DNA from 4 places in the Franconibacter daqui genome. Region 1 is predicted to be linked to each of the others. Evidence: predicted binding sites of a transcription regulator. Region 1 holds the regulator's gene; each other region holds the start of a gene.
The links. Region 1 encodes PurR, which represses purine synthesis genes. Its sites were predicted from a motif close to CANGCAAACGTTTGCNTG; they were not measured.
Positions count from the first base shown of each region.

Region 1 (3,646 bases):
AGCAGCGGCGCCAGAGCCGGAGAAAGCCCCACCAGCGGCATAATCGTCGCGAAAATACGGTTAACGCGGTGCGCCGGGTAGTAATCCGTCACCAGCGCCTGCCAGATAACCGCGGCGGCGCACACGCCTACCGCCTGCACGAAGCGCAACGCCAGCAGCGCCGCCGCGTTTTCCACCCACAGCATACCTATGCAGCCGACGGCGAAAATCGCGAGGCCCGTCAGCAGAACGGGACGGCGACCAAAGCGGTCTGAAAGCGGTCCCCAGATCAGCTGCGCCACGGCGAAACCCGCCAGAAACAGGCTCAGGGAGGCGCTGATCGCCGCCGCCTGCGTTTGCAGATCCTGCTGAATAGCGGCGAAAGCGGGCAGATACATATCGGTCGCCAGAAAGCCGAGCACGCTAAGCCCGGCCAGCCAGACAAGAAAAATTTTCGAGGGTTGCATAGGTTCCTCTTATGACGCTTTAACGAAGACCGCGAGTGTAAAGAGTGCAGCCTGCAATGTGAAACGCTAATATTTGGCGATTGCGTTCAAAAATTTTGCAGGCATAACATGTGGTCCGAATATTCTCTGGAAGTGGTTGATGCGGTTGCCCGCAGCGGAAGTTTCAGCGCGGCGGCCCAGGAGTTGCACCGCGTACCCTCAGCCGTCAGCTATACGGTGCGACAACTGGAGGAATGGCTGGCGGTGCCGCTCTTTGAACGTCGCCATCGTGACGTAGTGCTCACGCCCGCCGGCGCCTGGTTTTTAAAAGAAGGGCGTTCTGTTATCAAAAAAATGATGATCACGCGTCAACAGTGCCAGCAAATAGCCAACGGCTGGCGCGGGCAGCTTTCTATCGCTGTCGATAACATTGTCCGCCCCGAACGCACCCGCCAGCTGGTGCTGGATTTCTATCGGCATTTTAACGATGTCGAACTGAAAATTTCTCAGGAGGTTTTCAATGGCGTCTGGGACGCGCTGGCGGATGAACGTGTGGAGGTGGCGATTGGCGCGACGCAGGCGATTCCGGTAGGCGGCCGCTATGCATTTAGGGATATGGGCATGTTGAGCTGGCATTGCGTGGTGGCAAGCCAGCACCCTCTTGCGCAACAGAACGCGCCGCTTAGTGACGACCAGCTGCGCGAATGGCCCTCGCTGGTGCTGGAGGATACGTCGCGTTCGCTGCCCAAGCGCATTACCTGGCTGCTGGATAACCAGCGTCGGGTGATTGTGCCGGACTGGCCTTCAGCGGCGGATTGCCTGAGCGCGGGTTTGTGCGTCGGCATGGTGCCGTCGCATTTCGCGCGCCCGTGGCTTAAACGCGGCGAGTGGCGGGCGCTGATGCTGGAAAACCCGTTCCCGGACGCCGCCTGTTGCCTGACGTGGCGGCAAAACGACGCCTCTCCGGCGTTGCAGTGGCTGTTGGATTATTTAGGCGACAGTGAGACGTTGAACCGGGAGTGGTTGCGGGAGCCGGATTAACCGGCCCCCGGCAGGATTAGCGGCGATAGTCGCGGAAGGGACCGTCCGCCACGGAGCGGCGCTCAATCAGACGCGGATGGACTTCAATGGTCTGCGACTCTTCACGCTTGTTGACAATACGGTCCAGCAGCATGTTGAACGCCGTCTGGCCGAGAGTCTCTTTCGGCTGATGAATAGTGGTCAGCGCCGGGCTGAAATAACGGGCGTTGCGCACGTTGTCATAGCCGATAATAGAAATATCGTGCGGTACGCGCAGCCCCATCTCGTCGGCGGCGCAAATCGCGCCCATCGCCATGATATCGCCGCCGCAAAAGACTGCGGTGGGGCGATGCGGCTGCGAAAGCATCTGCTGCATGGCGCGGTAGCCCGATTCCGGCTCGAAGTCGCCCTGGACAATCCAGTTTTCCGGCATTGAGATCATCGCTTCCTTCAGCGCCTTCATAAAGCCTGCCAGGCGGCCCGCGCCGGTGTTGCGCTCAAGCGGCCCCGGGATAACGCCAATTTCGCGATGACCGCGTTCGATTAAATAGCGCCCGGCGATATATCCGCCCTGGAAAGCGTTATCGATTACCGAGTCGGTGAAATCCGCTTTTGCCTCGCCCCAGTCCATCACCACCATAGGAATGTGACGGTACTCTTCCAGCATGCTGAGCAGCGACTGCGGGTATTCGGAGCACATTACCAGCAGGCCGTCGACGCGTTTTTGCGCCATCATCGACAGGTAAGCGCGCTGTTTTTCCAGGTTGTTATGAGCGTTGCCAAGAATCAGCGTGTAACCCTTGGCGAAACAGCTGTTTTCCACCGCTTCGATGATCTCTGCGAAATAGGGCGCCTCGCTGCTGGTCGCAAGCAGACCGATGGATTTGGTGTGGTTAACCTTAAGACTGCGCGCCACGGCGCTCGGCGAGTAGTGCAGTTCTTTAATTGCCGCCCATACCGCGTTGCGCGTCTCTTCCGCGACAAAACGGGTTTTGTTAATTACATGTGATACAGTTGTAGTGGAAACGTTTGCTCGCTTCGCGACGTCTTTAATTGTTGCCATTAGTTGTCACTCCAGACCATGCCCTAACTTCCTGAAAAAACGCTGGTTAAACGTTTGCCTACGCTACCCCCTTGCGGCAACGAAAACGTTGCATCAGGCCGGGAAAAGCCAGTTCGGCTGGAAGGAGAGGGGGGTAATGGCCGGTACATAATAAATTAGCCGAGAATTTTGGCCGATCTTGCGCAAAAGGGGAAGAGGGAAAACGCATATCAGACTAAATCAAAGAGGATTTTTGCGTTGGACTATGTAAAAATGAAGCGCACCCGCTTTTTGTAGGGTTAAAAAGGAGAACAAATGAGTACCGAACTGAAATTTTCGCTGGTCACCACCGTCGTTGTGCTGGGTCTGATTGTGGCTTCGGCGCTGACGGCGGTAATGCACTGATTCGCTTGTCGGGAGAGGGGTTAACTTTCCCTCTCCTCATCATTTTTCCTTATAAATCCCCACGTTGTCCTTTCTTTTATTGCCCGTTCGGGTAATCATTAGCAAATAACAAAAAAGCTACACCCTTAACAAAATCGCAAATATCTTTTGCGATTCTTGTGACTTCTGTCCCAAAGCTATATCTGACATGCTGATTGGCATTCCGTTCTTGTCAGTTGCGCAACCGCCGCTGACGCTCTCTCGTTTTGTCTGGAGTTTTGCATGAGAGTTAATTTTCCTTTACTGGCGCTGGCGATTGGCGCTTTTGGTATCGGCACCACCGAGTTCTCGCCAATGGGGTTGCTGCCGGTTATCGCGAAAGGCGTTGATGTGTCTATACCCGCCGCTGGCATGTTGATTAGCGCCTATGCGATAGGGGTGATGGTTGGCGCGCCGCTGATGACGCTGCTGCTATCGCACCGCTCGCGCCGCAACGCGCTTATCTTCCTGATGGCGATTTTTACCGTCGGCAACGTCCTCTCGGCCATTTCGCCGGATTACGGCACGCTGCTGGCGTCGCGCATCCTCACCAGCCTCAACCATGGCGCTTTCTTTGGGCTGGGGTCCGTCGTGGCGGCAAGCGTGGTGCCGAAACATAAGCAAGCGAGCGCGGTAGCAACCATGTTTATGGGACTGACTATCGCCAACATCGGCGGCGTGCCAGCGGCGACCTGGCTTGGCGAAGTTATCGGCTGGCGCATGTCATTCCTGGCGA
Region 1 covers NZ_BMKJ01000001.1:1,095,898-1,099,543, forward strand. Annotated here, with positions in the region: gene punC (purine nucleoside transporter PunC) at 1-446, opposite strand, end outside; gene punR (DNA-binding transcriptional activator PunR) at 555-1,466, shown strand; gene purR (HTH-type transcriptional repressor PurR) at 1,483-2,508, opposite strand; gene cydH (cytochrome bd-I oxidase subunit CydH) at 2,803-2,892, shown strand; gene IEX01_RS05255 (MFS transporter) at 3,154-3,646, shown strand, end outside.

Region 2 (3,646 bases), 370 kb from region 1:
CAAAGCGTCGCGTTCTCGCCCGGCTCCACCACCAGCAGGTTTACCGGCTCTGAGGTATCGCTCAGCCAGACACAAGCGGCGTCGCCACAGCGCGGCGTATCGCTATCGCCATGAGAAATAAAGTGCCAGCTTTTCGGCATTTGCGGCTTAAGAAAGCGGATAGCGACCAGCGCGTTAAGCACCAGCTCCGCACGCTGCTCGGCGCTAAGCAGCAGGTCGCGGCATTTTTCTTCAAAGGAGAAATAGAGGGCGGCGTCATCAACGCAAAAGCCAGCGGGTGAAAAGGCATCCGGCGTGAGCATTTTACGGGCGAAGCGTGAGCGAAAGATCATGCCATTGGCCAGATCGAGCATCATCCGATCGTGCTCTTCATCAAAATACCAACGCCAGTTATCGTCCGGCTTAATCCGCATAATTTGCCCCCAACCGCTTAAATGCCAACGAATATCTCTCTTTTTGCCGCTGCGTTTATTCTCTGAAAAAACAAAATAGTACAAAAGTATAAATAAGCAACATCTGGCGGACTATAAAACAACCAGGGCTGAAAATAAAGCCCTGGTCGGTCTGAAAAAGAGATGTTCAGAGGTGGGTGACAATCTCTTTAATCAGCGGCGGGCCTTTAAAAATAAAACCGGAATAAATTTGCACAAGCGTAGCGCCTGCGGCCATTTTCTCGCGTGCGGCAACAACCGAATCAATCCCGCCGACGCCGATAATCGGCAGCGCGCCTTTTAATTCCAGACTCAGGCGACGAATAATTTCCGTACTTTTTAACTGCAGCGGACGACCGCTCAACCCGCCGGTTTCATCACAATGTTTCATTCCCTGAACGAGGCTTCGGTCGAGCGTCGTATTTGTGGCAATAACCCCATCGATATTATGGCGAACCAGACTGTCAGCCACCTGAATTAATTCTTCTTCGGTCAAATCCGGGGCAATTTTCACCGCCAGCGGCACATATTTATGATGACGGTTTTGCAGGTCGCGCTGCTTTTCTTTAATCGCCGAGAGTAAATCATCCAGCGCTTCGCCATATTGCAGCGTGCGTAACCCGGGCGTATTAGGTGAAGAGATATTGATCGCGATATAACCGGCATAGGGATAAACTTTCTCCATGCAAATCAGGTAGTCATCTTTGCCCTGCTCAACCGGCGTGTCTTTATTCTTGCCGATATTAATCCCCAGCACGCCGTCGAAATGCGCCTTTTTGACATTCTCGACCAGATTATCCACGCCGAGATTATTAAAACCCATGCGGTTAATCAGCCCTTCCGCTTCCACCAGACGGAAGATACGCGGCTTGTCGTTGCCCGGCTGCGGGCGCGGCGTGACGGTGCCAATTTCGATGGAACCAAACCCCATCGCGCCGAATGCATCAATGCACTCGCCATTTTTATCAAGCCCGGCGGCAAGACCCAGCGGATTTTTAAACGTTAATCCCATGCAGGTAACCGGCTTTGCTGGCACAGACTGATGCACCAGCTTTTCCAGCGGCGTACCCGTTACGCGACGTAACTGTTGAAAGGTAAATTCATGAGCGCGCTCGGGGTCGAGCTGAAAAAGGGCTTTTCGAACGAAGGGGTAGTACATGAACTCTCCTGGATTCCCGGTGTGCAAACCGGGGCGCTATTATCCGCGATCGCTTTTATAAAGTGAATTGACCTGCGGCAAAAAAGCGCCCCGCCAGGCAAACGTTTTCCTTTTTTCCGCCGCTTTATGCGTTTTTTGGCATAGCGTCGCCGGAAATTTTAGTTAGTGACGCCTGCGGCTTCTGACACTATCTCATCAATTGTTATTAATGTTACCTAAAAGCAAACAATTGGTTATAAGGAGCCGTTATGCGAGTCATTACTCTGGCCGGAAGCCCACGCTTCCCCTCTCGCTCCAGCGCTTTACTGGAGTATGCCCGGGATAAGCTGAACACATCGGGCGTGGAAGTGTGCCACTGGCATCTGCAAAACTTCGCTCCGGAGGATTTGCTCTACGCTCGCTTCGACAGCCCTGCGCTGCGCACGTTGATTGAACAGCTGGAAGGCGCAGATGGGTTGATCATCGCCACGCCCGTCTACAAAGCCTCTTTCTCCGGCGCATTGAAAACGCTGCTGGATCTGCTGCCCGAACGGGCGCTGGAGAAAAAGGTGGTATTGCCGCTCGCCACCGGCGGCACCGTCGCTCATCTGCTCGCGGTGGACTATGCGTTAAAGCCTGTTTTGAGCGCGTTAAAAGCGCAGGAGATCCTGCATGGCGTGTTCGCCGACGACAGTCAGATAAAGGATTACCAGCATAAGCCCGCTTTTTCGCCCAACCTGCACCAGCGTCTGGATGCCGCGCTGGAAACGTTCTGGCAAGCGCTGCACCGCCGCGAAGTCAACGTTGCTTTCCCTTTTGCTGAACAAGGAGCGATTCATGCTTAATTTTCTTCGCCGCGCGCCGCTGCTGACGCTGGTTGGGCTGCTGGCGCTGCCTTTAATGCTTAACGCCGCTGAAACGGCGCCGCAGGCGCTGAGGATTGGTTATCAGAAAGGCTCGGTCAGCATGGTGCTGGCGAAAAGCCACCAGTTTTTAGAAACGCGCTATCCACATACCCGAATCAGTTGGGTCGAATTCCCGGCCGGGCCGCAGCTGCTTGAAGCGCTGAACGTCGGCAGCATCGATTTAGGCAGCACGGGGGATATTCCGCCTATCTTTGCCCAGGCGGCGGGTGCAGATCTGGTCTACATCGGTTCCGAACCGCCGAAACCGAAAGCCGAGGTGATCCTGGTGCCGGAAAACAGCCCGTTGAAAAGCGTGGCGGATCTGAAAGGCCATAAGGTGGCGTTTCAGAAAGGCTCCAGCTCACACAATCTGCTGTTGAGGGCGCTGCAAAAAGCGGGACTCTCATTTAACGATATCCAGCCAGCCTTCCTTACTCCTGCCGATGCCCGCGCCGCTTTTCAGCAGGGCAACGTAGACGCCTGGGCTATCTGGGACCCGTACTATTCCGCCGCGCTGCTGCAGGGCGGCGTGCGCGTGCTGACTGATGGCAGCGACCTGAATCTGACCGGTTCGTTTTACCTCGCTGCTCGCCCGTATGCTGAGAAAAACGGCGCTTTCCTGCAAAGCGTATTGCAAACCTTCAGCGAGGCGGACGCGCTGACGCGCAGCCAGCGCGATGAAAGCGTAAAGCTGCTGGCGCAAAGCATGGGGCTGCCGGAGCCGGTTATCGCCAGTTATCTTGATCATCGCCCGCCTACGGCCATTACGCCGGTAAATGAAGAGACTGCCGTGCGTCAGCAACACACCGCCGACCTGTTTTATGACAACCACCTGGTGCCAAAAAAAGTGGATATCCGCACCCGCATCTGGCAACCCGCAGAGACAAAAGGAGCTAAATCATGAGCCTGAACCTGTTCTGGTTTCTACCCACCCATGGCGACGGTCACTACCTCGGCAGCGATGAAGGCGCGCGCCCGGTGGACTACGGCTACCTGCAACAAATAGCGCAGGCGGCGGACCGACTGGGCTTTACCGGCGTGTTGATCCCGACTGGCCGCTCCTGCGAGGATGCGTGGTTGGTGGCGGCATCGATGATCCCGGTGACTCAGCGGCTGAAGTTTCTGGTGGCGCTGCGCCCAGGCGTGATATCACCGACTGTCGCAGCGCGTCA
Region 2 covers NZ_BMKJ01000001.1:730,819-734,464, reverse strand. Annotated here, with positions in the region: gene zapC (cell division protein ZapC) at 1-413, opposite strand, end outside; gene pyrD (quinone-dependent dihydroorotate dehydrogenase) at 580-1,590, opposite strand; gene ssuE (NADPH-dependent FMN reductase) at 1,839-2,414, shown strand; gene IEX01_RS03450 (sulfonate ABC transporter substrate-binding protein) at 2,407-3,378, shown strand; gene ssuD (FMNH2-dependent alkanesulfonate monooxygenase) at 3,375-3,646, shown strand, end outside.
Region 2: a site for PurR is predicted at 1,685-1,702, ahead of pyrD (quinone-dependent dihydroorotate dehydrogenase). Genes of this name have one in related genera too.

Region 3 (3,646 bases), on a different contig from region 1:
GCGCGCAGATCTCTTCAAACTCTTCGCGGTTGTAAGCGATGCCGCCGCCGGTGCCGCCCATGGTGAAAGAAGGACGGATAATGCACGGGTAACCGACGTCTGCCGCGACCGCCAGCGCTTCTTCCATGGTGTGGGCGATACCGGAGCGCGCGGTCTCAAGACCGATTTTTTTCATCGCCACGTCAAAGCGACGACGGTCTTCGGCTTTATCAATCGCATCGGCGGTGGCGCCAATCATGGTGACGCCAAACTCTTCCAGCACGCCCTGGCGCTCCAGCTCCAGCGCGCAGTTCAGCGCCGTCTGGCCGCCCATGGTCGGCAGCACTGCGTCCGGGCGCTCTTTTTCGATAATTTTGCGCACCACTTCCCAGTGAATCGGCTCGATGTAGGTGGCATCCGCCATTTCCGGGTCGGTCATAATGGTCGCCGGGTTGGAGTTCACCAGAATAACGCGGTAGCCCTCTTCACGCAGCGCTTTACACGCCTGGGCGCCGGAGTAGTCGAATTCGCACGCCTGGCCGATAACAATCGGGCCTGCGCCAAGAATCAGGATGCTTTTAATGTCTGTACGTTTTGGCATGTTTCATTTTCTCCTGATTATTTGGCGGTCTTACGGTATTGCATAATTAAGTCAATGAAATGGTCAAACAGCGGCGCGGCGTCGTGCGGGCCCGGGCTCGCCTCCGGGTGTCCCTGGAAGCTGAAGGCGGGTTTGTCGGTGCGGTGAATCCCCTGCAGCGTGCCGTCGAACAGCGATTTATGCGTGACGCGCAGGTTGGCTGGCAGCGTCGCTTCATCTACTGCAAAACCGTGGTTCTGCGCAGTAATCATTACGCGGTTGTTCTCCACGTCTTTCACCGGGTGGTTGCCGCCGTGGTGGCCGAACTTCATCTTCACCGTTTTCGCGCCGCTCGCCAGCGCCAGCAGCTGGTGACCCAGGCAGATGCCGAACACCGGCAGGTCGGTTTGCAGGAATTTGTCGATCGCGTCGATGGCGTAGTCGCACGGCGCCGGGTCGCCGGGGCCGTTTGAGAGGAACACGCCGTCCGGATTCATTTTCAGCACCTCTTCCGCCGGGGTTTTCGCCGGCACCACGGTCAGGCGGCAGCCGCGGTCTACCAGCATACGCAGAATGTTGCGCTTCACGCCGTAGTCGTAAGCCACCACGTGGTAAGGCAGCTCTTCGTCTTTCTTCGCTTCCGGCAGCTCGCCTGAAAGCGTCCAGCTTCCCTGTGTCCAGCTGTAAGGCTCAGCGGTGCTGACCTCTTTCGCCAGGTCCATGCCGTTCAGCCCCGGGAATCCCTTCGCTTTTTCCAGCGCCAGACGCGCGTCCAGATTGTCGCCCGCAATGATGCAGCCGTTCTGCGCGCCTTTCTCACGCAGCAGGCGGGTCAGTTTACGGGTGTCGATGTCGGCAATCGCCACGATGTTATGGCGCTTCAGGTAAGAAGAGAGATCCTCGGTGTTGCGATAGTTGCTGGCAATCAGCGGCAGATCGCGAATGATGAGGCCTTGCGCGTGCACCTGGGAGGATTCTTCATCGGCTTCGTTAGTACCGACATTACCAATATGGGGATAAGTAAGAGTGACAATCTGGCGGGAGTAGGAAGGATCAGTGAGGATTTCTTGATAACCGGTCATTGAAGTATTGAAAACGACTTCCCCAACCGCCGAACCTGATGCCCCAATGGCCCGACCGTAAAATTGGGTCCCGTCTTCCAGAACCAACAGCGCTGACTTAATCAAAACGTCCTCCAGGGAATAAACAGTCAATTTATTTGCATATTAATTCAAACAGCAGGGATGAATCAATTGCAAAACAGCCTGCCTGACGAATTTTTGGCAAACGGCGGCATTCTAGAGAGAACACAGGGCAAAGTCTACTCTGCAGGTGATTTTTTCTGATATTTTTAGCTCACTGACAGTGAATACGCTTAAATGCAGCTAAAAAGAGAGTAAAACTCAGTGACGAAACCGTTTCGTTGACAACGAAAACCGAAAACAAAACGTCAGGAAGGAAAAAAGTGGACCATTTGGTCAAAATTTACAGTATGGCAACATAAAAACTAAAGAAGACCACCTCTTTTTGAGATTTAGCCATGATATAAACGCAAGAACGTTGAAATACAATAAAAATAAAAAGGGCAATAAATTATTACCCCTTCAATCAAAGAGTTATGATTGTAATAACCACATCACGATGGGTAATTCTGACTACAAATTGTTTAAATCCAGCACATCACGCATATCATAAAGTCCATTTTCATGGCCTTTTAACCATAAAGCAGATCTAACCGCGCCATTTGCAAAAGTCATCCGGCTTGAAGCCTTATGCGTAATCTCAATGCGTTCACCGATATCAGCAAACATAGCGGTATGCTCGCCAACGATATCGCCTGCGCGAACCGTAGCGAAGCCGATGGTGCCAGGCTCCCGCTCGCCGGTATAACCTTCGCGCGCATAAACAGCGCACGCTTTAAGATCTTTATCCAATGCCTGAGCAATCGCCTCCCCCATCGCCAGCGCCGTGCCGGATGGCGCGTCCACTTTATGGCGATGGTGAGCTTCGATAATTTCGATGTCGGTGTAGTTGCCCATTACTTTCGCCGCTTTCTCCAGCAGCTTCAGCATGACGTTGACCCCAACGCTAAAATTAGCGGCAAAAACGACCGGGATGGACCTGGCGGCTTCGCTGATGGCCTGCTTGCCCGCCTCGTCGAAACCGGTCGTGCCGATGACCATGCCTTTGCCATGCTGGCGGCAAAACGCCAGGTGCGCCAGCGTGCCTTCCGGTCGGGTAAAATCGATGAATACATCGAAATCATCGACGATCGCATCGAGACTGCTCTGGACGATGACTCCTGACTTACCCGCGCCCGCCAGTTCTCCGGCATCGCTGCCGACCAGCGATGAGCCTTCACGCTCCAGCGCCGCGCCAAGCGCCACGCCATCCATCTGTAATGCCGCCTGGATTAACTGCCGCCCCATGCGGCCGCTTGCTCCGGCGATGGCGACGCGGATTTGTGCTTCTTGCATAGTTATACTCTTCGTATGTTAAGAAATTGCTTATAAAACGTTCTCAGGTTAACCAGCCCACCCACGAGCTGCCAGCGAAAAACGCGCATAATTAGAAATTTATGACAAAACGGAGGGGATATCAGTAAAAGACATTAAAGGCGCATGCTTTTTATGGATAAGCATACGCCTGTGAGACAGAAGCGCTTAATAGTTGCAGAAAAGGCTATTCTGCCAGCTGGTAGGCCACGATCAGTTGCCCTTTTTTCACTTTCAGGCTGGTGAGCTTCACTTCCCCTAACTCCGCCAGCGAAACGACATGCGTGCCGCCGCAGCCGTAAACGGGTAAATCACCAAAGCGCACCTGGCGAAGAGTATTGTCGAAGGTGACCAGGCGCGGCAAATCGTCAGCTATCCAGGCGGCGATTTTTTCACTTAGCGCGCAGGCCTCAGGCGCAAGCGCGCCTTCTATCGCATTAAAGGTGATTCTGCCTTCGCCCGGCCAGTGGTGCGCTTTTACTGGGCGCCAGCCATGCTGCTCGCCTGCATAACCAATCAAATGCCCTGCTGAATGCCAGCGGGAATGCAGCTTACGCAGCGACGCATTCACCTCCAGCTTTACCCTTTCTTG
Region 3 covers NZ_BMKJ01000003.1:214,778-218,423, reverse strand. Annotated here, with positions in the region: gene carB (carbamoyl-phosphate synthase large subunit) at 1-580, opposite strand, end outside; gene carA (glutamine-hydrolyzing carbamoyl-phosphate synthase small subunit) at 598-1,746, opposite strand; gene dapB (4-hydroxy-tetrahydrodipicolinate reductase) at 2,215-3,036, opposite strand; gene IEX01_RS13240 (alanyl-tRNA editing protein) at 3,242-3,646, opposite strand, start outside.
Region 3: a site for PurR is predicted at 1,968-1,985, ahead of carA (glutamine-hydrolyzing carbamoyl-phosphate synthase small subunit). Genes of this name have one in related genera too.

Region 4 (3,646 bases), 760 kb from region 1:
CAGCGCATCGAAATCTTTGTGCATCTCGGCGACCATGCGGTCCACCAGCGCGACAAAATTTTCGCCATTTTCATTCGCTCGTTTGATGATTTTATCGTCGATATCGGTAATGTTACGCACGTACTTCAGCTTATAGCCGAGGAAACGCAGGTAGCGCGCCACGACGTCGAAAGCGACAAACGTACGGCCATGGCCGATATGACAGAGATCGTAAACGGTAATGCCACACACATACATGCCGACTTCTCCGGCATGGATAGGTTTGAATTCCTCTTTTTGGCGACTCATTGTGTTGAAGATTTTTAACATCAGGAGATTCCGTATCAGTGTGTGGTAAAGACGAAAAGCGTTATGTTACCTCATAATTCAAACCGGAAGGAGCACACTTTGCAAGGTGATCGCTACCTGCAAGTTATGCTATAACAACAGCCTGACGTTGCCTGCGCAGCAGGCTTCAGCACTACTACACAGAACAGGATGCAAGCATGGTTACTTTTCACACCAATCACGGCGATATCGTTATCAAAACTTTTGACGATAAGGCGCCGGAAACTGTTAAGAACTTCCTGGACTACTGCCGCGAAGGTTTTTACGACAACACCATTTTCCACCGTGTGATTAATGGCTTTATGATCCAGGGCGGCGGTTTTGAGCCGGGCATGAAGCAGAAAGCGACCAAAGACGCTATCAAAAACGAAGCGAACAACGGTCTGAAAAATACCCGTGGTACGCTGGCGATGGCCCGTACTCAGGCGCCGCACTCCGCTACCGCGCAGTTCTTCATCAACGTAGTGGATAACGACTTCCTGAACTTCAGCGGCGAAAGCCTGCAGGGTTGGGGCTACTGCGTATTCGCCGAAGTGGTGGAAGGCATGGACGTGGTCGACAAAATCAAAGGCGTGGCGACCGGCCGCAGCGGCATGCACCAGGACGTACCGAAAGAAGACGTGGTAATCGAGCGCGTGACCGTCAGCGAGTAATCGTGGCCACACTCTTTATCGCAGATCTTCATCTGTGCGCAGAAGAACCGGCGATAACCGCCGGTTTTCTGCGTTTTCTGGCAGGTGAAGCGCGGCAGGCCGATGCGCTTTACATTCTCGGCGACCTGTTTGAAGCCTGGATTGGCGACGACGACCCGAACCCGCTGCACGCGCAAATCGCCGCCGCCATTCGCACACTGGTTGAAAGCGGCGTCGCCTGTTATTTCATTCACGGCAACCGGGATTTCCTGCTGGGCAAGCGCTTCGCCAGGGAAAGCGGCATGCAGCTTCTGCCGGAAGAAAAAGTGCTTAACCTGTACGGCAAACGCGTGCTTATTATGCATGGCGACACCCTCTGCACCGACGATGTGGGCTATCAGGCATTTCGCGCCAAAGTGCATCAGCCCTGGCTGCAAACCCTGTTTCTCGCCCTGCCGCTGTTTATTCGTAAACGCATCGCCGCAAAAATGCGCGCCGGCAGTCAATCCGCTAACCGCGTTAAAGATATGGCTATCATGGATGTGAACCCGCAAGCGGTAGCCGAAACGCTTGAGCGCCACCGCGTGCAGCACCTGATACACGGCCACACGCACCGCCCCGCCGTTCACGGGCTGAAGGCTAACGGCGAGCCCGCTTTTCGCTACGTTTTAGGCGCCTGGCATACGCAAGGCTCCATGATCAAAGTCACCGCCGAAAGCATCGAACTTATCGCCTTTGCGTTTTAACTTCTGCATGCCATTTTTGCCGCCGCGGCGGCCGCGCAACCGTTTTCCTTGCCGTAAAACCATGCTATTCTCGCACTCCTCGTAACGACGACTCGTTGTTTTGTCCGCACACCCCACAGGAGTTTTTAGACGTATGTCTTCAGGCAACCATCCGGCGCGTATCGCTATTGTCATGGGTTCGAAAAGTGACTGGGCCACCATGCAGTTCGCCGCTGAAATTCTTGATGCCCTCGACGTTCCCCACCATGTAGAAGTGGTTTCCGCCCACCGCACGCCGGATAAGCTGTTCAGCTTCGCCGAAGCGGCTCAGGCGAACGGCTTTCAGGTGATTATCGCGGGCGCGGGGGGTGCTGCGCATCTGCCTGGCATGATTGCGGCGAAAACGCTGGTGCCGGTACTGGGCGTGCCGGTGCAGAGCGCGGCCCTGAGCGGCGTCGACAGCCTCTACTCCATCGTGCAGATGCCGCGCGGCATTCCGGTGGGTACGCTCGCCATTGGTAAAGCGGGCGCGGCCAATGCCGCCTTGCTGGCGGCGCAAATTCTGGCGCAGCACGACGCGGCGCTGTTAAACCGCCTCAGCGCCTGGCGCCAGCAGCAGACGGATGAAGTGCTGGAAAACCCGGATCCGCGGGGTGCGGCATGAAACAGGTTTGCGTTCTCGGCAACGGTCAGCTTGGCCGTATGCTGCGCCAGGCGGGCGAGCCGCTGGGCATTCCGGTCTGGCCCGTGGGGCTGGACGCTGAACCGCAGGCGGTGCCTTTCAGCCAGAGCGTGATCACCGCGGAAATTGAGCGCTGGCCGGAAACCGCCCTTACCCGCGAGCTGGCGCGTCATCCGGCGTTTGTTAACCGCGACGTCTTCCCGATTATTGCCGACCGCCTGACGCAGAAACAGCTTTTCGACAAGCTGAACCTGGCCACCGCGCCCTGGCAGTTGCTGTCGCAGAAAAGCGAATGGCCCGCGGTGTTTGACCGTCTTGGCGAACTGGCGATAGTTAAGCGCCGCGTCGGCGGCTATGACGGGCGCGGCCAGTGGCGCTTGCGCGCTGATGAAACCGGGCAACTGCCAGACGACTGCTACGGCGAATGCATCGTCGAACAAGGCATTAACTTTACGGGCGAAGTATCGCTGGTTGGCGCCCGCGGCCACAATGGCGACACGGTCTTTTATCCGCTGACCCATAACCTGCATCAGGACGGCATTCTGCGCACCAGCGTCGCCTTCCCGCAGGCAAGCGTAGAGCAGCAGGCGCAGGCGGAAACGATGCTTTGCGCCATTATGCAGGAGCTGAACTATGTGGGCGTGATGGCGATGGAGTGCTTCGTGACGCCTGCCGGCCTGCTGATTAACGAGCTGGCGCCGCGTGTTCACAACAGCGGCCACTGGACGCAGAACGGCGCCTCCATCAGCCAGTTTGAACTGCACCTGCGCGCCGTGGTGGATTTACCGCTGCCGCAGCCGGTGGTCAACAGCCCTTCGGTGATGGTGAACCTGATCGGCACCGACCTTAACTACGACTGGCTTAAGCTGCCGCTGGTTCACCTGCACTGGTACGACAAAGAGGTGCGCCCGGGCCGTAAAGTGGGCCACCTGAACCTGAACGACAGCGACACGGCGCGGCTCTGCGCCACCCTGGAAGCGCTGGTGCCGTTGCTGCCGCCGGAATACGCCAGCGGCATCGCCTGGGCGCAGATGAAGCTGGGTTGAATAAAAGCGGGCCGCAAAGCCCGCTTTTTTTAACCCCGACGCCTGAAGGCGCTGCGCTTACCCACATTTTGCGAAAGCCGCTTATTCTCCCAGCGCCTGCGCTAAATCCGCAATCAAATCATCGGCATCTTCAATGCCCACTGAAAGGCGGATCAGCTGCGGCGTAATGTTGTTGGCGAGCCGTTGCTCAAGAGGAATGGACGCGTGCGTCATAAAAAACGGCTGGCTGACCAG
Region 4 covers NZ_BMKJ01000001.1:332,893-336,538, reverse strand. Annotated here, with positions in the region: gene cysS (cysteine--tRNA ligase) at 1-309, opposite strand, end outside; gene ppiB (peptidylprolyl isomerase B) at 486-980, shown strand; gene lpxH (UDP-2,3-diacylglucosamine diphosphatase) at 983-1,705, shown strand; gene purE (5-(carboxyamino)imidazole ribonucleotide mutase) at 1,839-2,348, shown strand; gene purK (5-(carboxyamino)imidazole ribonucleotide synthase) at 2,345-3,412, shown strand; gene IEX01_RS01560 (trans-sulfuration enzyme family protein) at 3,494-3,646, opposite strand, start outside.
Region 4: a site for PurR is predicted at 1,738-1,755, ahead of purE (5-(carboxyamino)imidazole ribonucleotide mutase). Genes of this name have one in related genera too.